One region of the Paenibacillus sp. JL3B1040 genome, then DNA from elsewhere that is predicted to be linked to it. Evidence: riboswitches for the same ligand, from Rfam matches in the RefSeq annotation. Region 1 holds a riboswitch; each other region holds the start of a gene.
What was found. A riboswitch is a leader RNA that binds a small molecule or an ion and turns the genes downstream of it on or off. The one in region 1 is predicted to bind cyclic di-AMP.
Positions count from the first base shown of each region.

Region 2: linked by a shared signal. The riboswitch ahead of ACZF99_RS12855 (3D domain-containing protein) and the one ahead of ACZF99_RS21345 (TrkH family potassium uptake protein) in region 1 are both predicted to bind cyclic di-AMP.
Region 3: linked by a shared signal. The riboswitch ahead of ACZF99_RS00555 (C40 family peptidase) and the one ahead of ACZF99_RS21345 (TrkH family potassium uptake protein) in region 1 are both predicted to bind cyclic di-AMP.
Region 4: linked by a shared signal. The riboswitch ahead of ACZF99_RS19535 (C40 family peptidase) and the one ahead of ACZF99_RS21345 (TrkH family potassium uptake protein) in region 1 are both predicted to bind cyclic di-AMP.

Region 1 covers NZ_CM169317.1:4,667,649-4,671,791, reverse strand. The annotation lists gene uvrC (excinuclease ABC subunit UvrC) at 1-354, shown strand, start outside; gene ACZF99_RS21350 (CPBP family intramembrane glutamic endopeptidase) at 314-2,029, opposite strand; cyclic di-AMP (ydaO/yuaA leader) riboswitch at 2,373-2,540, shown strand; gene ACZF99_RS21345 (TrkH family potassium uptake protein) at 2,600-3,943, shown strand; gene ACZF99_RS21340 (potassium channel family protein) at 3,960-4,143, shown strand, end outside.
Region 2 covers NZ_CM169317.1:2,858,199-2,862,341, forward strand. The annotation lists gene ACZF99_RS12850 (polysaccharide deacetylase family protein) at 1-707, shown strand, start outside; gene ACZF99_RS12855 (3D domain-containing protein) at 746-1,447, opposite strand; cyclic di-AMP (ydaO/yuaA leader) riboswitch at 1,455-1,627, opposite strand; gene ACZF99_RS12860 (amino acid ABC transporter ATP-binding protein) at 1,809-2,531, opposite strand; gene ACZF99_RS12865 (amino acid ABC transporter permease) at 2,518-3,180, opposite strand; gene ACZF99_RS12870 (transporter substrate-binding domain-containing protein) at 3,277-4,128, opposite strand.
Region 3 covers NZ_CM169317.1:122,102-126,244, forward strand. The annotation lists gene ACZF99_RS00545 (c-type cytochrome) at 9-368, opposite strand; gene ACZF99_RS00550 (GNAT family N-acetyltransferase) at 533-1,030, opposite strand; gene ACZF99_RS00555 (C40 family peptidase) at 1,300-1,791, opposite strand; cyclic di-AMP (ydaO/yuaA leader) riboswitch at 1,796-2,013, opposite strand; gene ACZF99_RS00560 (C40 family peptidase) at 2,256-2,747, opposite strand; cyclic di-AMP (ydaO/yuaA leader) riboswitch at 2,752-2,888, opposite strand; gene ACZF99_RS00565 (hypothetical protein) at 3,109-3,942, opposite strand; gene ACZF99_RS00570 (M1 family metallopeptidase) at 4,020-4,143, opposite strand, start outside.
Region 4 covers NZ_CM169317.1:4,324,502-4,328,644, reverse strand. The annotation lists gene ACZF99_RS19540 (copper-translocating P-type ATPase) at 1-1,496, opposite strand, end outside; cyclic di-AMP (ydaO/yuaA leader) riboswitch at 1,903-2,036, shown strand; gene ACZF99_RS19535 (C40 family peptidase) at 2,041-2,511, shown strand; gene ACZF99_RS19530 (BlaI/MecI/CopY family transcriptional regulator) at 2,658-3,089, shown strand; gene ACZF99_RS19525 (M56 family metallopeptidase) at 3,055-3,933, shown strand; gene ACZF99_RS19520 (hypothetical protein) at 4,136-4,143, shown strand, end outside.

The sequences.
Region 1 (4,143 bases):
AAGGACGCCAAGCACAAAACGGCGCAGTTGATGGCGTTTGACCCGCCGGAGCCGGTTCTTCTCCCCCGCGACAGCCAGGAGTTCTATCTGCTGCAGCGGATTCAGGACGAGGTGCACCGCTTCGCCATTTCGTTCCACCGCGAACAGCGGGCCAAGTCGATGGTCACCTCGCGGCTGGATGCGATCCCCGGCATCGGGGAGAAACGCCGGAAAGCGCTGCTGAAGCACTTCGGGTCGCTGAAAAAAATAAAAGAGGCCTCCGTCGAAGACTTCCGGCCTCTTTCTATCGGGGAAAAATTAGCCCGCGAAATTATCAATGCCCTCCGGGACGAGGATCCGCCAGAGGAGTCGTGAAATACGGCTCCTCTTTTTGCTGCTGCTGAGGCGGGTTCTTCCGTTCCTTGCTTGGCGGGTTGAACAGGTAAATGACATAAGCGACGATCGCCGGCAACGCGATGTAGAACAAGCCGGCGCCGATGTTCAGCGCTCCGCCCATAAACATCAGGCTCAGCGCCATCAGGATGCTGTCAAAGATGACATGCGAGAAGACAACGGCGGCGAACCCGTACCGCAGGAACACGAAGCTGAACAGCAGTCCGATAAGGGTCAATTCGATCGGGCGCGAAATGACCGGATAAATCGGATACAACGTATGGCCAAACGCCCAGATCAAGGTCGACAGCAGGCTGGCGACGAAGGTGCTGCGGAACATTTTCTTCAGCATCGGGATCCCGAACAGCCGGTACACCGCCTCTTCCCCGATCCCCGCCACCCATGCCAGCAGGGGGAACAGGAGCGGAACCATCATGTTGTACGGCGACTGCGTTGCATCCGTTGTGGACCAGGTATGAATCGTTCGTTCCAGAATGAAGAAGGCAACGGATTGAACCCCCAGCAGGATCAGGGCCCAGGCATAGCCGTCGGCCATCGAGGTCAGCACATGGCGGCCGTACCCTTCCTCCCGCGCTCGCGGCCACAGGTTGATGCCGTTCTTCCGCCACAGTCCGTCTCCGCCGACCAACGAGAAGTACACGGAAGCGGCGAGGAACAACGTCACCAGGCCCTGGAAGAAGAAGCCGAAAATCAGCACGCCGGGTTCGAGGCCGTCTTTTTGGAAGACCGGCATCATGTTGATCGTTCCAAGCGTGGATAACACGAAGTAAGCCGAAGCCAGGAAGATTCCCCGCTTAAACGACGTATGGGCCCGCGTCAGTGCGCTGTATACGATCGCGAGAATCGCCAGCACGAACGTCAGTAGAGCATATCCGGCATAGGTGAGCCAATTGGCGATTTGCGTCTGCCCGGCGACGTAGTCCTTGTGAGCCTGCGGGACGGTAAAATAGCGCTCCAGCGAGGATACGGCGCCGTATTCGTAGCTGATCTTGATTTGCGCTTGCGATTCGCCCAAAGCGTGGTCTTTGACTTGATATTGGAGACCGACCTCCTCTTCGTCGGAAGCCAGCTCCAGATCGCCGGGTTGAAATCCGAAGGCGTTCAGGTAAGGCAGCGCCAGCTGTTCTTTCTCGGCTAATGTCAAATCGCCTTCCCAAGCCTTCATGGAATCGGTAGTTTCCGCCCCCAGGTCAAGCATCATTTGCTTGTTGGCGTTGGTGGCGGAAGCGATTTCCTCGAAGCCGACGACTCGGCCGGTCGTCATGTGGACATCGATGGTCACAGCGCTTAACGTCCCGGCGGGATCGTTGTAACGGACGCGGAAGACGTCGTAGGGAAACTGCTTTTCATAAGTTTTTAAGTACGTAGCGAGCAGATCTTCTTTGGTCAAATAACCAAACAGATCGGAACGCGTTTCGTATGTAATTAAAGCCTTATCTTTGACTTGGTCCGACAGTTCCAGATGTAAGACGGACCCGGCGAATTCGGCTGCGCTGTCCGCCGCCTTCGATTTGCTGATGACCTCATCCGCTTGCTGCAACTGCAGCGACTCTGAGTCGGTCGTCGGGAACAATTGGACGGCGATAAACACGATCAAGCCGAGAGCGGCCAGTAGCCATAGGGTTTTCGTCTTCATCCTGCGGCCGGTTGGTTTCATGGAGGAACTCACTCGCAAAACTCCTTTTTTGAAGTAATGTTGATTTTTGAACATGCCCTTCTTTATATGAGGTATGAAATTCCCTCAAGTACGTCAAAGTAAAGATAACACAGCCGCCCCCCCTACGCCAGATCGGGAATAAAAATGACGAGAAACGGCAATAACTCCGGCAAGGCTTCGCATCTCTCAGATTCAGGGCGAAGTTTATTGATCCACCCTCCGATTTCGTCCTTTTTTGGTCTTTTTCCTGAAAATAGAGCTTTGTGGCGAAAGAAAATAAGGGATATAATCCATTTGACGAAAAATGAATGAAAACAATTGAAAAGAATAGCGGCCGAATTTCGTTATGAAAACGGGGGAACCGTCTTTTTGGGGTGAATTTCACAGGGCTTCGTGCAGCCGGCTAGATAGCGGCGGAAGGTCTGCGAATAGGGCAACTGTGCATGTCCGAATCCGTCAGCTAACCTCGTAGGCCTGTGCAGCAGGAACCAAACACCGAAAGGCATTGGATTTCCAGTGCTTTTTTTCTTTTGTTCTAACTACAATGAGGTGAACGAGTTGCGATTCAAGAAAGTTAGCTTTTCGCCGCCGCAGATTTTGGTCATCGGATTTGGGCTCATCATTTTGTTGGGTTCGGTGCTTCTGATGCTTCCGATCGCCAATGTAACGGGGAAATCACTGCCGTATATCGACGCTTTATTTACGGCCACCTCGGCCACCTGCGTCACGGGGTTGGTCGTGCGGGATACGGGTACTTTTTTTACGCCCTTTGGGCAAATCATTATCATGCTGCTGATTCAGGTCGGCGGTCTCGGATTCATGACCATGGCGACCTTGTTCTCGCTTGTGCTTAAACGGAAAATCTCGCTTAAAGACCGCTTGATTCTCCAGGAGGCCATGAACCAAAATACGATGGAGGGCATTGTCCGCCTGATCCGCAAAGTGTTGATGTACTCCCTGATTATCGAGTCTTGCGGCGCATTCCTCTTTTCCGTTCGTTGGGCGTTCGATATGCCGCTGGGCCGTGCGATATATTTTGGAATCTTCCACGCGGTTTCGCTGTTTAACAACGGCGGTTTCGACCTGTTCGGCGATTATCGCAGCCTAACCCAGTACGTCAGCGATCCGATGACCAACTTCATTGCCCTGACTTTGATTATTACGGGTGGACTCGGTTTTATCGTATTGTCCGATTTGATCGAGTATCGGAAGCGGCGGAAGCTGTCCCTGCATTCCAAAGTGGTGTTGTCGATGACTGCGACGCTGCTTGTGGTCGGGACTTTGGTGTTTTTCATTTTTGAGTATACGAACTCCAGAACCCTGGAACCTTTGGATATGGGAACGAAAATCATGAGTTCCTTCTTTCAGTCGGCTACGCCGAGAACGGCGGGGGCCAATACGCTGGATATCGGCGCGATGCGGCAAGCAAGCCAATTCTTTATCATTATCCTGATGTTTATCGGCGCGTCGCCAGGCTCCACCGGGGGCGGCATTAAGACGACGACGTTTACGATCCTGGTTGGTGCGGTCATCTCCATGATTCGCGGCCGGACGGATCTTGACCTTTTTCGTTACCGCTTGGCCCAGGAGCGCATCTTTAAAGCCGTCACCATCACGATGCTGGCCTTGTTCCTTGTGATTGTCGTTGCGATGGTGTTGTCTACCACGGAGGATGCCAGCTTCTTAACGATCCTGTTTGAATCGACTTCCGCATTCGGAACCGTGGGTCTTTCCATGGGGCTGACCGGTGATTTGACATCGTTCGGGAAAGCCGTGATCAGTTTCACCATGTTCGCCGGCCGGTTGGGAATGCTGACATTAGCCTATGCATTAGGACCGAAAAAGGGGAAAGATTTATATCGCCATCCAGAGGGCAAAATTATTATTGGATAAGGGGAATTAAACGAGAATGAAAACACAGCAGTTTGTAGTGATCGGGTTGGGACGCTTTGGTTCCAGTCTGGCACTGGAGCTCATGGACTTGGGGTACGAGGTACTGGGCATCGATCGGAATGAAGAGCTGGTCAACGAAATGAGCGAGCACCTGACGCATACCGTGGTTGCGGACGCGACGGATGAAGAGGTGTTGAAGT
Region 2 (4,143 bases), 1.8 Mb from region 1:
GATCGCCGGCCAATCTGGAGGGGAACAAGTCAGCACCCGTCGTTGCGAGACCCGTGGATCTCGGCGAGCTGCGGCGCAAATACTCGGAAACTTTCAAATTCCGTGGTCCGGAAGTGAAGCAGATTGCGCTGACCTTCGATGACGGTCCCGACCCGCGGTTCACGCCGCAAATTCTCGACGTGCTTCACCGTAAAGGGGTCAAAGCGACCTTCTTTGTCGTTGGAGCGAGGGCTAAGAAATTTCCCGCCTTGATGCGGCGGATGCATCAGGAAGGTCATCTCATCGGCAATCACTCCTTCAGTCATCCGAATTTTCACAATCATTCCGTCAAACAGTTCCAAACCGAAATTCTGCGTACGGAGAAAATCGTTCAGCTCACCGTCGGGTATCGTCCCAAATTAATTCGTCCGCCTTATGGTGAGGTGAAGGAGGAACAGGTGAAATGGGCCAAGAGAAACGGCTACACCCTCGTCAACTGGAATGTGGACTCGCAGGATTGGAAAGGGCTCGATAAGGATAAAGTCAAATCCAACGTCATCGGCACGGCGGGCCCCGGCTCCATCATTCTGCATCATTCGGGAGGTGGCGTCGGCTCCAATCTCACCGGCACGATTCAGGCGCTGCCGGAGATTATCGATGCTCTGCAGGCGCAGGGCTATCATTTTGTCGATCTGGCCGAGTTGCTGCAAACGACCAAATACCGCTAACGAAGCAGAGCTCCCTCGTCGAGGGAGCTCTGCTTGTCCTAGTTCAACACGTAAAGGGTGACGTCTTGATAACCGAATGATTTCACGGAAGCGGCGCTGCCGGGAATGAAGATGTCAATGCGGTTGCCTTTGATCGCACCGCCCTGGTCGGAGGCCGTAGCTACAAAGGCTTGATCCGGCAGGCCGTCATGGTTGTGTCCGGTTACGAGCACCTTCGTCCCCATCGGAATGACCTTCGGATCGACGGCGATGGTACCCAGCTTCAGCGGGTTGCCGAAGTAATCTACCGCGCCCCATTTCCCGTTTTCGCTAGCCGATGCCGAATAAGCCGAGGCTTTGACGGCGATGGTATGCGAGTAAGTGAACGTTTTCCCCCAAGCCTCAACGATCTTGTCGCTGGACATGACCTTCAGTTTGGAAGCGGCAGCCGTCATGGGGGCGGCGGCCGGCGCAGCCTCCTGTTTGGCTGGCGCGGCGGAAGCTAAGGCGATCGCACGGGTTTCAGCCCCCGGAATGATGATATTCAGGCCTTCATATATGTTCTGCGGATGTACGGATGGGTTTGCGGCCATAAGCTTGTTCAGATCCACTCTGTAATGTTTGGCAAGAAGATAAAAGGTGTCTCCTTCCACGACTTTATGTACCGCGTCTGCATGAACGGAAGCCGTCAGCAGCGTGATTGTCATACTTGCGGCGATCAACGCCGATGCGGCAATTTTGGAACCGATGCGACTTATCAATGAATGATCCTCCTTTTTACTGCGCCTGCGGAGTTAGTTGTCGGATTCGGAAAAAAGGAACATTCCCGGCGCTCCCTATTGGGCTGCGCTTCACCCCAAGAAAACGAAGCTCGTTTATCGCCGTTCGTTTCCAGCTTTCGTCCCCCGCACCTCGGTTTCAGGTTTCGGCTTATTGAATATATCACAATTTTGTAACCAATAGCTCAGGTAATTCCCACCAAGTGGCTTGAAACCTTGATAGGTCGGGTTACATTTTTGTGTTCGAACGTAAAATCAAGGTTAAAACCGAGCGTGCGTTCGGCCCGAAAAAGGGCAAAAAATAACCGCCCGAATTTTTGATTTCGGACGGTTACATGGGCCTTTATAATACCTTGCTCAGAAAATCCTGTGTCCGCTGATGCCGCGGTGCGCCAAATACCTCTTGCGGCGTACCCTGCTCCAAAATGACGCCTTGATCCATAAACAGGATGCGGTCGCCGACCTCGCGGGCAAACCCCATTTCGTGGGTGACGATGACCATCGTCATCCCCCGTTCCGCCAAGCTCTTCATGACGTCGAGCACTTCGCCGACCATTTCCGGGTCCAGCGCCGAAGTCGGTTCGTCGAACAGCATGACATGCGGTTCCATGGCTAGCGCGCGGGCGATGGCGATCCGCTGCTTCTGGCCGCCGGACAGCTGCGCCGGGTAGGCGTCCCGCTTATCTTCAAGGCCGACCGTGCGGAGCAAGTCCATGGCGATGGCTTCCGCCTTGCTTTTGTCGAGCTTTCTCACGCGAATCGGCGCTAACGTAATGTTGTCGATGACCGTCTTGTGCGGGAACAAATTGAAATGCTGGAACACCATTCCCATTTTCTCGCGGGTTTGGTTGATGTTATGTCCCTTGGCGGTAATCGAAGCGCCTTCGAACGTGATCTCGCCTTCCGTCGGGACCTCCAGCAGGTTCAAGCAACGAAGGAACGTACTCTTCCCCGAACCGCTCGGACCGATGACGACGACGACTTCGCCTTTGGAGATGTCCAGGTCGATGCCGCGCAAAATATGCAGTTGGCCGAACTTTTTATGCAAGTCTTTAACGGTGATCACTGGTCTTCAACTTCCTTTCGAACACGCCCAAAATGCGGGACAAGGTGAATGTCAAAATAAAGTACATGATGGCGATGATCAAATACGGCGTCATCCCGTCGTACGTGATCGTCACGACCGATTGCGCTTGATAGATCAGCTCGGCCGTACCGATGATCGATACGATCGACGATTCTTTGATGATTGTAATAAACTCGTTGCCGATGGCGGGAAGCACCGATTTGATCGCTTGCGGAATGATGATGTGGCGCATAGTCATCCCTTTGGTCATTCCCAAGGAACGGGCCGCTTCTCCTTGCCCCCGATCGACGCCTTGAATGCCGGCCCGGAAAATTTCCGCCAAATAAGCCGAACTGTTGATCGACAGCGTGATCGCCCCGGATTGAATCGGCGTGAAGTTAACGTCAAACATAAACGCAAACCCGTAGTGAATAATCAAGAGCTGAACCATCATTGGCGTGCCGCGCAGAAATTCGACCCAGGCATGGCCGAAGAAACGTATGATTCTCCAAGGCGACATACGCAGCAGCGCGATCAACAATCCAAGGATAAAGCCGCAAAACACGCTGATCGCTGCCAAGATTAGCGTATACTGCACGCCGGCCAAGAAATAACTCCGGTATTCCATAAACATCGATATAAGATCCATATTGCCTTCCTTCCTCCTCCTTTACCTCAAACCCTTGCGCAAAAAAACAGAAAATAGCGAATGGGTTTCGCTATTTTCTGCAGGTTCGAATCCATCCTATTTGATGGCCAGATCGCTCGCTTCGGCGACAAACTTGTCGATACTGCCGTCGGTAAGCAAACGATCCAGTGTTGCGTTTACTTGATCCAGCAGTTCCGTGTTGCCCTTCTTCACGCCGACCACATAACCTTCATCCTCGTTCTCCAGCTCTGCATCCGTAATCGATAGTCCATCGACTTTCTTCACGAAGGCTGCGGCAACCGGGCCGTCGAGAATGGCTGCATCCACGCGATTGGTATTGAGTTGCATAATAATATCGTTGATTTTAGCTAGCGAAGTCAATTTGGCATTTGGGATTTCCTTGGCCATGTCCTCTTGGATTGACCCTTGCTGAACGCCGATTTTGGCGCCTTCCAGCGATTCCACGGTACCGAATTTGTCTTTGTCTGCCGCGCGGGTAACTACGGCCTGCTCGGCGTTAAAATAAATTTTAGACATGTCGATTTGTTCGGCACGTTCAGGCTTTGGGCTCAACCCCGAGATGACCAGATCGACCCGGCCGCTCGACAGTTCGTTCAGCAGGGTGTCGAATTTCAAATCCTTGATTTCCACTTCGGCGCCCAAATCCTTGGCGATTTCCTTCGCAATCTCCACATCGAACCCGACGATTTGGTCTTCACCTTGGTCGTTTTTAATGTGGAACTCATACGGCGGAAAATCCGCGCTCATGCCGACGATCAGCTTCTTGGCCGGTTCGGTTTGCTCTCCGCCCGCCTGGGTTTCGTTTTGGTTCGCGGCTTGGCCGGCGTTGCCCGCGGCGTTTCCGCTGTTATTTTTTTCCTGACCGCAAGCGGCCAGCACCAAAGTTACCATCATGACGGATAGGAATAACATGCCCCATTTTTTCATGAATCTCTCTCCTGT
Region 3 (4,143 bases), 1.3 Mb from region 1:
GTATGCCTTTATTTTTTCTCCGCAAGCCACATGGCGACGTTAGCGATTTCCTCTTCCTTTAAACGATCCTTAAAAGAGGGCATCATGCCGCCTTTCCCTTTAGCAATAATCGAATACAGCTGTTCCGCCGTCAACTCCGAGCCAATCTTCTGCAGATCCGGGCCCGCTCCGCCTTGCAGCGTATCGCCATGGCAGGAGATGCAATTCGCTTTGACGATGGCTTCGGCTTGTTCGGCATTCATCGTGATTTCAGGCAATTGCGGTTTGGCTTCCTGCTCGGCCTGTTCCCGGCTTGGCAGGGTGAACATCAATACAAGGGCCAAAGCTCCTGCGATGACGAACAAACCGCTCATGATCCACTTTTGCATTCCAATCGCCCCTCCTATGTATACTACCTAACATTATAACGGAACACGCTGTCCGATCATAGTCTTTGTGTCAAAAATAGGAACAAAAATAACGGACATTCACCTAAATGTGTGCCGTATGTCATAGCGAGGTTTGGTCCGAGGTGTAAAAAAGGAGCTCGCCCTTATCCGGGTTGCCCCTTATATACCATGCAGTAAAACGGTTTGGACACACCGCCGGGCGTCATCTTCTCATAAAGATCGGTGATGACGAACCCGGCCTTCTGGTAGGCTCGGATCGCCCGAGTGTTCCACGTGAGCACCTCAAGGTCGATTTGGTTGTCCGGTTTGCGGCGCCGGGCTTCTTCTACGATGACCGAGACAAACCGCTTGCCCAACCCCTGTCCGCAAAGGTCAGGCTTCATGCCGATCCCGAGCCGGGTCACCCCCTCCATCGGGAAATATTGGGCAAAGCCGGCCAGGTCGCCAGCCTCATTTAGTACCGAGACATACTGCTCGGCGCGGATCGCCGGATTTCCAAACTCCACGTCGAGCGCTTTCATTTGATTCCAGGGCAGCCAGCTGTAGATATCGTACGGGGAATCGTAACGCCAGGTACATATGACTTCGCCATGCGCTTCTTCCATCGGCACGATCCGAAACGGAGACATCGTTTGGTCCATATTGCCCCTCCTTTGTTAGAGGTAAATCCGTCGTGTTTTCTTCTATTACCCTCACAATAGCCGGATTTACTTGGCTTGTAAAGTCCTTTGCCTTCAGGAGGTAACTCATGGTTTTTTTCGCCGGATTTCCAAGTTTCCGGTAACCTTTTGGCCGGATGTCTCGTTATATAGATAGGGGTGCGGACAAAAAAGACCGCAAGCTGTTCCGAGTCGGAAACTTGGGCTTGCGGCGAGAGACGATGAACTTGTTGAAACCCGTAAGAATAAGATTAAGATTCCGCAGCGTAGACGGAGTATCCGTATTTACTGAGAACCCGCTTCGCGCCAACGTAGCGGTTCTGGTAGTAGCTGCTGCTCAGCTTGTCGATGCGAATGCCTTTGGATGAGGATGCGTGAGCGAATTCGCCGTCGCCGACGTAAATGCCGACATGAGAAACTCTGCTTGCCCCCGTGGTTTTGAAGAAGACGAGATCCCCTGCCTGGAGTTCGCTCTTCGCTACCGGCGTTCCCTGCTTATACTGGGCGGAAGATACGCGTGCAAGCTTGATGCCCATTTGGCTGAACACGTACCGGGTAAACCCGGAGCAATCGAATCCCGATGTGGTGGTGCCTCCAAATTTGTAGGGTGTCCCGTACACGGAATCGACGATGCTGGCTAGCGGCGTCGGTTCTGCGGCTTGCGCGTCGGCAAAGGCGCTCCCCGCCCCCAACGTGCACAGAAGAGCCAAACTCGTTACCGCTGCTGTCAAGGTCTTTCTCAAGATGTCAAACTCCTTCCAAGGCCTACGAGGTTAGCTTATGGATTCGGTTGAAGGTTCCCCTATGATCTCACTATACAAGGAGGGTTAAAAAGTCATCTTTCATCCAACCTTCTCGGTGCTCCAAACTTAACTTTTTGAACCTGTACCCTATTGTTGAGACCAATTCACCCTATGCTGGGTCCCCCGTTTCCCGGGTGCTTGGGAATTCGGCAGTTTCGTTGTAGGTTGCACCCAAGCTGTTGCCTTAAGATCAATTACAGCAATCATTACAAAGTTGTTACCATTTACGTTGTTCATTTTACCAAAGGCGTCCAGAGTTGACAAGTTTATTGGGGAAAAGGCTTCTTTTGGCCTGTTTTGACGAAGAAAATCGAGGATAAATGGTTCCTAAGGGGGGGCAACGGAAAAGAAAAAAACCCGCAGAGACGTTGTGATCAACATCCCCACAGGCTTCGTGGCGGTTCTTATTGAACATCATCGTGATCAGTAACATCACCGGTTACATCTTCATACTTGTCGGTGCTCATGATGCGTTTAGCTCCAACGTAACGCTCGACGTAATACTTCTCGCTTAATTTGCTGATGACTACGCCTTTGGAAGAGGAGGCATGAGCAAATTTGCCGTCGCCGACGTAGATGCCGACATGGGAAACGCCTTTGCCGGAAGTATTGAAGAAGACCAAATCGCCGGTGATCAATTCGCTTTTCTCGACTGCGGTTCCCATTTTGTACTGAGAGCCGGATTGGTGAGGCAGCTTGATGCCGATTTTCGAGAAGACGTACAGGGTAAATCCGGAACAGTCGAAACCGTCTGTGGTGGTGCCGCCGGAAACGTAGTTGCTTCCCAACGCGCCGTCGATTACGCTGTCCAATTTGGAATCGGCGAAAACGCTACCAGTTCCAATGGTGAAAAGTAAGGCAAAACTTACTGCTGCTACCGTCAAACGCTTCTTCAAGAAGTTATGCTCCTTCCAATGCCTACGAGGTTAGCTTAAGGATTCGGTTGAAGGTTCCCTATGATCCCTCTAAGACGAGACCAATTCACCCAAAGTGGTTCCCCCGTTTCCCTGGTGAAGGGAATTCGGCTTTGATTTCACACCTGAATTTACTTATTCGACATCCGGCGTCATTCTCCTGCCAATGATGACAAAAATAATTACAAAACTGTTACTGAAATTGCGTTGTTGTTATTGTAACAAAGCCAGGTATCTTTTGGCAATGGTTAATTCGCAAGATTAAGAGGGGAAATAGGGATCAAGGCCTTCGCCAAACGGCGAAGGCCTTGATTTTACTGGGTTTTGGAGGGGTAAAAAAATTTTAACTTTTTCGTGCTTTCGACTGCCAAAGATGAAATTGAGAGGAGACCTTCCAAACTTTAAATGCGCTGCGAAAAAGAGGGTAGATCTGCTGCAGGATAAGGGCCAACAGGCCGGTCCAAAACCAGGAGACCGTCCCGAACAGCAGGAAAAGAAGCACACCAAAAGCCCCGAGAATCGCCGTGATGCCGATCGCTTGCAGGAGGCTCTTGAAGCAGAGCAATAGGGAACTCCAGACGCCGGCTTTAAACAAATAACCGAACTGGGCAAATAACAGGAACTGCCGGATTAACCAGCCATAGATCAACCAGCCCAGCACCAAGCCGATCCCGACGAGCCAGGCCCTAAGCGGGGCTCCTCCTCCCCCCGCCAACTCCGGCCAAAGGGATAGCAGCCGGGGCACAATCCAGAAGGCGGGCAGCATCGTTAGCATAAGCTCCAGTGCGTAAAACAGAATCACCGGCTTGCCGAACTTCTTCATTCCCCGGAAGAGGGGGAAACCCGGGTTTTGTTGATCGGCCGGCGTGAAGCCGTAGAAGATCCCCGCTTGAATCAACGGGGTCAGGATCATGCGGACAACCGCCATTCCCCCCAGTAGCCAGCAATATAACCGAACATCCGGATTGCTCCATAAATTGATTTGCCCTTCCAGCAGGAACAGAATTTGCGACAGCGCGGTAGGCGGCGGGTTGGGATATCTTTGCAGCAGCGCGGTAACGGCCGTATCGACCAGCCGGTACAGAAACAGTCCCCACAGCAGTTGGTACAGGAACAAGATGATGACCGAGGGAAATTGGCTTTTCAGGGTGGTCCACCCCAAACGAACGAAACTCATTTCTTTCCCTCCTTTAGAGGTGGATTAACAAAGTCTTTTGATCGAGAAGTTCTTCCGAATAAGGAACTGCTGTCGAGCTACCACAGGAATGTCCCCAGTATCGCCTCGAGCAGTTTCGTGACGCTCATGTTGGAGCGGGACAACGTGGTCTCCGGGATTTCCGCCTTCAGGTAGTTGTTGAGATGCATGTTCTCCACCGTT
Region 4 (4,143 bases), 340 kb from region 1:
TATACAGGACTTACCCCCATAATTTCCTTACCATCCACAACCCCTTGGAGGCCACTACCCGGGAGTGCTTTGAAGTCAGTCACTTCTTTAAGCTGAATCCCTTTTTCCTTTGCAGCTTTTGTAATGCCTCGGGCGATTGGATGCTCGGAATGTGTCTCTACGCTCGCTGCATTGGTAAGAAGTTCCGTCTCGGAAGATACGTTTCCGAGATGGATATTCGTAATCCCGAATTCCCCTTTGGTTAAAGTTCCTGTTTTATCGAACACAATGGCTTGGATATTCCGTGCACCTTCAAATGCGGTTCGGTTGCGAATCAAGAGCCCGTTCTTCGCGGCAAGCGATGTCGAAGTTGCAATAACAAGCGGAGCGGCGAGCCCTAACGCATGTGGACATGCGATTATCAACACGGTAACCATACGTTCCAAAGCAAAGGAGAGCGAATACCCGAGTGCAATCCATGCGGAAAAGGTGAGAATCCCTACCACCAATGCACCGTAAAAGAGCCACTTAGCGGCACGGTTCGCCAGATCCTGTGCTCGGGACTTGGAAGCCTGGGCTTCTTGAACGAGTGCAATCACTTGCGAGAGGTACGTTTCTTTGCCTACGCTCTGAACGGAAATCTTGACAGAGCCCTGACCGTTAATGGAACCACCAATGACTTGGTCGCCAGCTTGTTTTGCATTCGGTACGGATTCGCCGGTCAGCATCGATTCATCAATCAAGGTTTCGCCTTCAGTAATCTGACCGTCGATCGGAACTTTTTCACCCGGTTTCACGAGTACGATATCGCCTTTTTTTAGTTCAGTGACATCGATTTCGATAATCTCGCCGCTTTCTTTTACCAAATGTGCATCGGAAGGCATAAGTTTTGCGAGCTCCTCTAAAGCTTTAGTGGCCCCCATGATGGACTTCATCTCAATCCAATGCCCGAGTAGCATAATGTCGATTAACGTGGCAAGCTCCCAGAAAAAGTCTGTCGTGGTGAGTCCGAAAGTAGAGCTTGTACTGTAAACATACGCAACAACGATGGCGAGACAGATGAGAGTCATCATGCCCGGGTTTTTTACGGAAAGTTCATCCTTAGCCCCTTTAATAAAAGGCCAGCCCCCATAGAAGAAGACAAATGAGGACAAGAGGAACAGAAGGTATGTATCCCCCGGAAATCGCCAGCTTACGCCCATGAACATTTGAATCATTGGGGAAATGATTAGGATCGGAATCGTGATAATTAAGGATATATAGAAACGTTTCTTAAAATCTTCAACCATATGCCCATGATGGCCGGAATGATCATGTCCGCCAGCGTGCATAACATGGTTTCCATGTTGGTGCTCATCATGCTGATGATGATCCTCGTGTCTTACATGCTGATGTTGCTCATGCTCATCATGTTGGTGATGTTGGTGTTCGTTGGGTTCGTGGTGCTGTTCTTTATGTTGATGTTCAGAAGAACGACGGGAATGATCGCTTTGATCATGTTTATGATTGTTATTCATGATCTTGCTCCTTCGCATAATTTGTTATTTTTAAGTATTTAATTTAACCTCTATGTGATATTTTAATCACCACCTTCCCTGTTCTTATTCCAACATGGACATATTGTAGAAGAGGCTATGGCATTCTTAATTTCATCTTATAAAGGACATATACACTATGTAAGAACGGTAACTAAATAATTAAAATCTTGTAACCCTACAAGCAGTAGTATAAATATGGTATATTGATAATGTCAATTTTCGATACGTTCTTATTTTTATAAAAATCATCTGTTTCGACATTTCTAATAGCTTCCGAAAGCCCTCAGTAAGTGATTAAACATTCATATTACATTTTTTGTACTTCTATAAAAATAAGGATTGACAAAATAACAGAAAATAGACTACATTATGTAGGGTTACAAAAAATTAATTTTTGCCGAATTTCTTAACAGAAAACGGGGGAACCAATTTTGGGTGAATTATTCTTTTCGTAAAAAGAATATAGGGAACCTTCTACCGAACCCTCAGCTAACTCCGTAGGCATCGAAGGGAGACTACATATTTGAGAAAATTGATCTTATCGACATTAGGTGCAGCACTTATTTTTTCAGCGAGCGCTACCAGTTCCTTTGCTAGTTCGGCCAAACTTGAAAATGAAGTAGATAAAGTGGTGGGGACTCCTTACTTGTATGGAGGTACAACAGTAGCCGGTTTTGATTGCTCGGGTTTTATTTTATATGTTTTTGATAAGTTCAATTTGGATTTGCCTCGTACGTCAAAAAGCCAGGCAAAAGAGGGAACTCCGGTGGATCAGGACAAACTTCGAACTGGAGATTTGGTATTTTTTAATACGGATGGGAAGGGTATTTCTCATGCAGGCATCTATATCGGCGACAATAAGTTTGCACACTCTTCAAGTAGTAAAGGTGTAAGAATAAGCAGTTTGTCAGAATCTTATTATAAAGAGCGGTATGTTACTGCAAGGCGTGTTGTGAGTGAGCAGAGTTATCTTAAAATGATTGGTCAAGAATAACTATAAAAAGGACAAGCTGTAAGAAATTATCGGCTTGTCCTTATGTTTTGCAAAAATAATCATCCAAGGAGGATGATTATTTTTGTAAATTGACCAATGAAAGTTTATTAACTACAATATGTAGTATAGGATGAAAGGGTGAAAGCATGTCTGTTAAACGGATGTATTTAAACGAGGAGGGGCTAAATCGCTTTTTTGGCTCACTAGAAGCTCAAATCATGGAGATTATTTGGGAACATAATAGAATAACAATTAAAGAAGTTCAGTCTCTTCTGGAGGATGATTTATCTTTCAATGCTGTGATGACGGTGATGAATCGCTTGATTGAAAAAGGGCATCTGAAGAAAACAACAATAGGGAAGGGGAGAGCCAGGCAGAGTTATTTTGAACCTGTACAAAGCAAGGAGGAATTTATTACCGAACAAACGAAAACTGTTACGGTAGGTTTAATTCACGACTACGGGGACTTGATGGTAAATCATATGGTCGACGCGATGCAGCAGGCCGATCCTCAGTTGATGAAGTTATTAGAATCACGTTTAAATGAATGGAAAAAAGACCGTCATGATAACCATTAAAAAGCATGACATCATTTTTTTCTTGATGATCGCTATTGGATTACTCCTATGGATTAATATGGCAATTTATATGTTGCATGAAATTTGGGGATATTCCATCCAATGGGGAATATTGGAGTATTGCCTTTCTGCTCTAGGAGAGAGCACAATGATACACCAGTTCATATTAATAGGATTGAATATCGTTATTATATACAGCCTTCTAACATTTTTTTACATCTTGTTCAAACAAGTAAATCTAAAAAAACAGTGGAATAAAGAGGTTCGATTCAAATCGGATATTTTGTTAACGGAAGCGATAAATAGAACATTTCAACAATTTAATGGAAAAATTATTGTTATTAAAGACCATTCACTATTCGCTTTAACTTATGGATTTGTTCGACCGAGAATTGTCATTTCTACCAAGATGCTGGCATGTTTCGATCAAGAAGAGATTACAGCGGTATTGCTGCATGAATACGCTCATCTAAAAAAATTCGATCCTCTTCGTTCGTTAATCATAAATATCATAAAAGACAGTCTTCCTTTTGTACCGATTTTTAAAAAAATGCATTATTTCATTCATGTTTGGATGGAGATCGATGCCGATCAATATGCCATGATGCACATGGGGTCCCCATATGCTTTGGGTAGTGTGTTATATAAATGTGCGAGTTCAAATCATCAACGATTACCCATCGGGGTTGGATTTGCGGATGATCCCATCAATTATCGGATACAAAAATTAATTGAACCGAGTTCTCATATCAAAATTCCAATGATGGATATCCCCCCTATGGTTATATCTTTTAGTGTATTCATCACGTTTGCTGTCATCATGTTATTTAACGGCTGCACATAAAAGCCGTTTTCTTTTTCGTTTTAAAACTACGTATTGTAGTATATAAAGTGGCTCGATGGTTCATATTAAAAGCGATAGGAGAACAGATACATGTGTGGAATTCAGCCAGATTATATGAAAATGGCCATGATGAATTGATTAACGTTATGAGAAATCCTTTATACGGTCTTGTTGATTATCATAAATGATTAGGAGAATGATCATGTATAG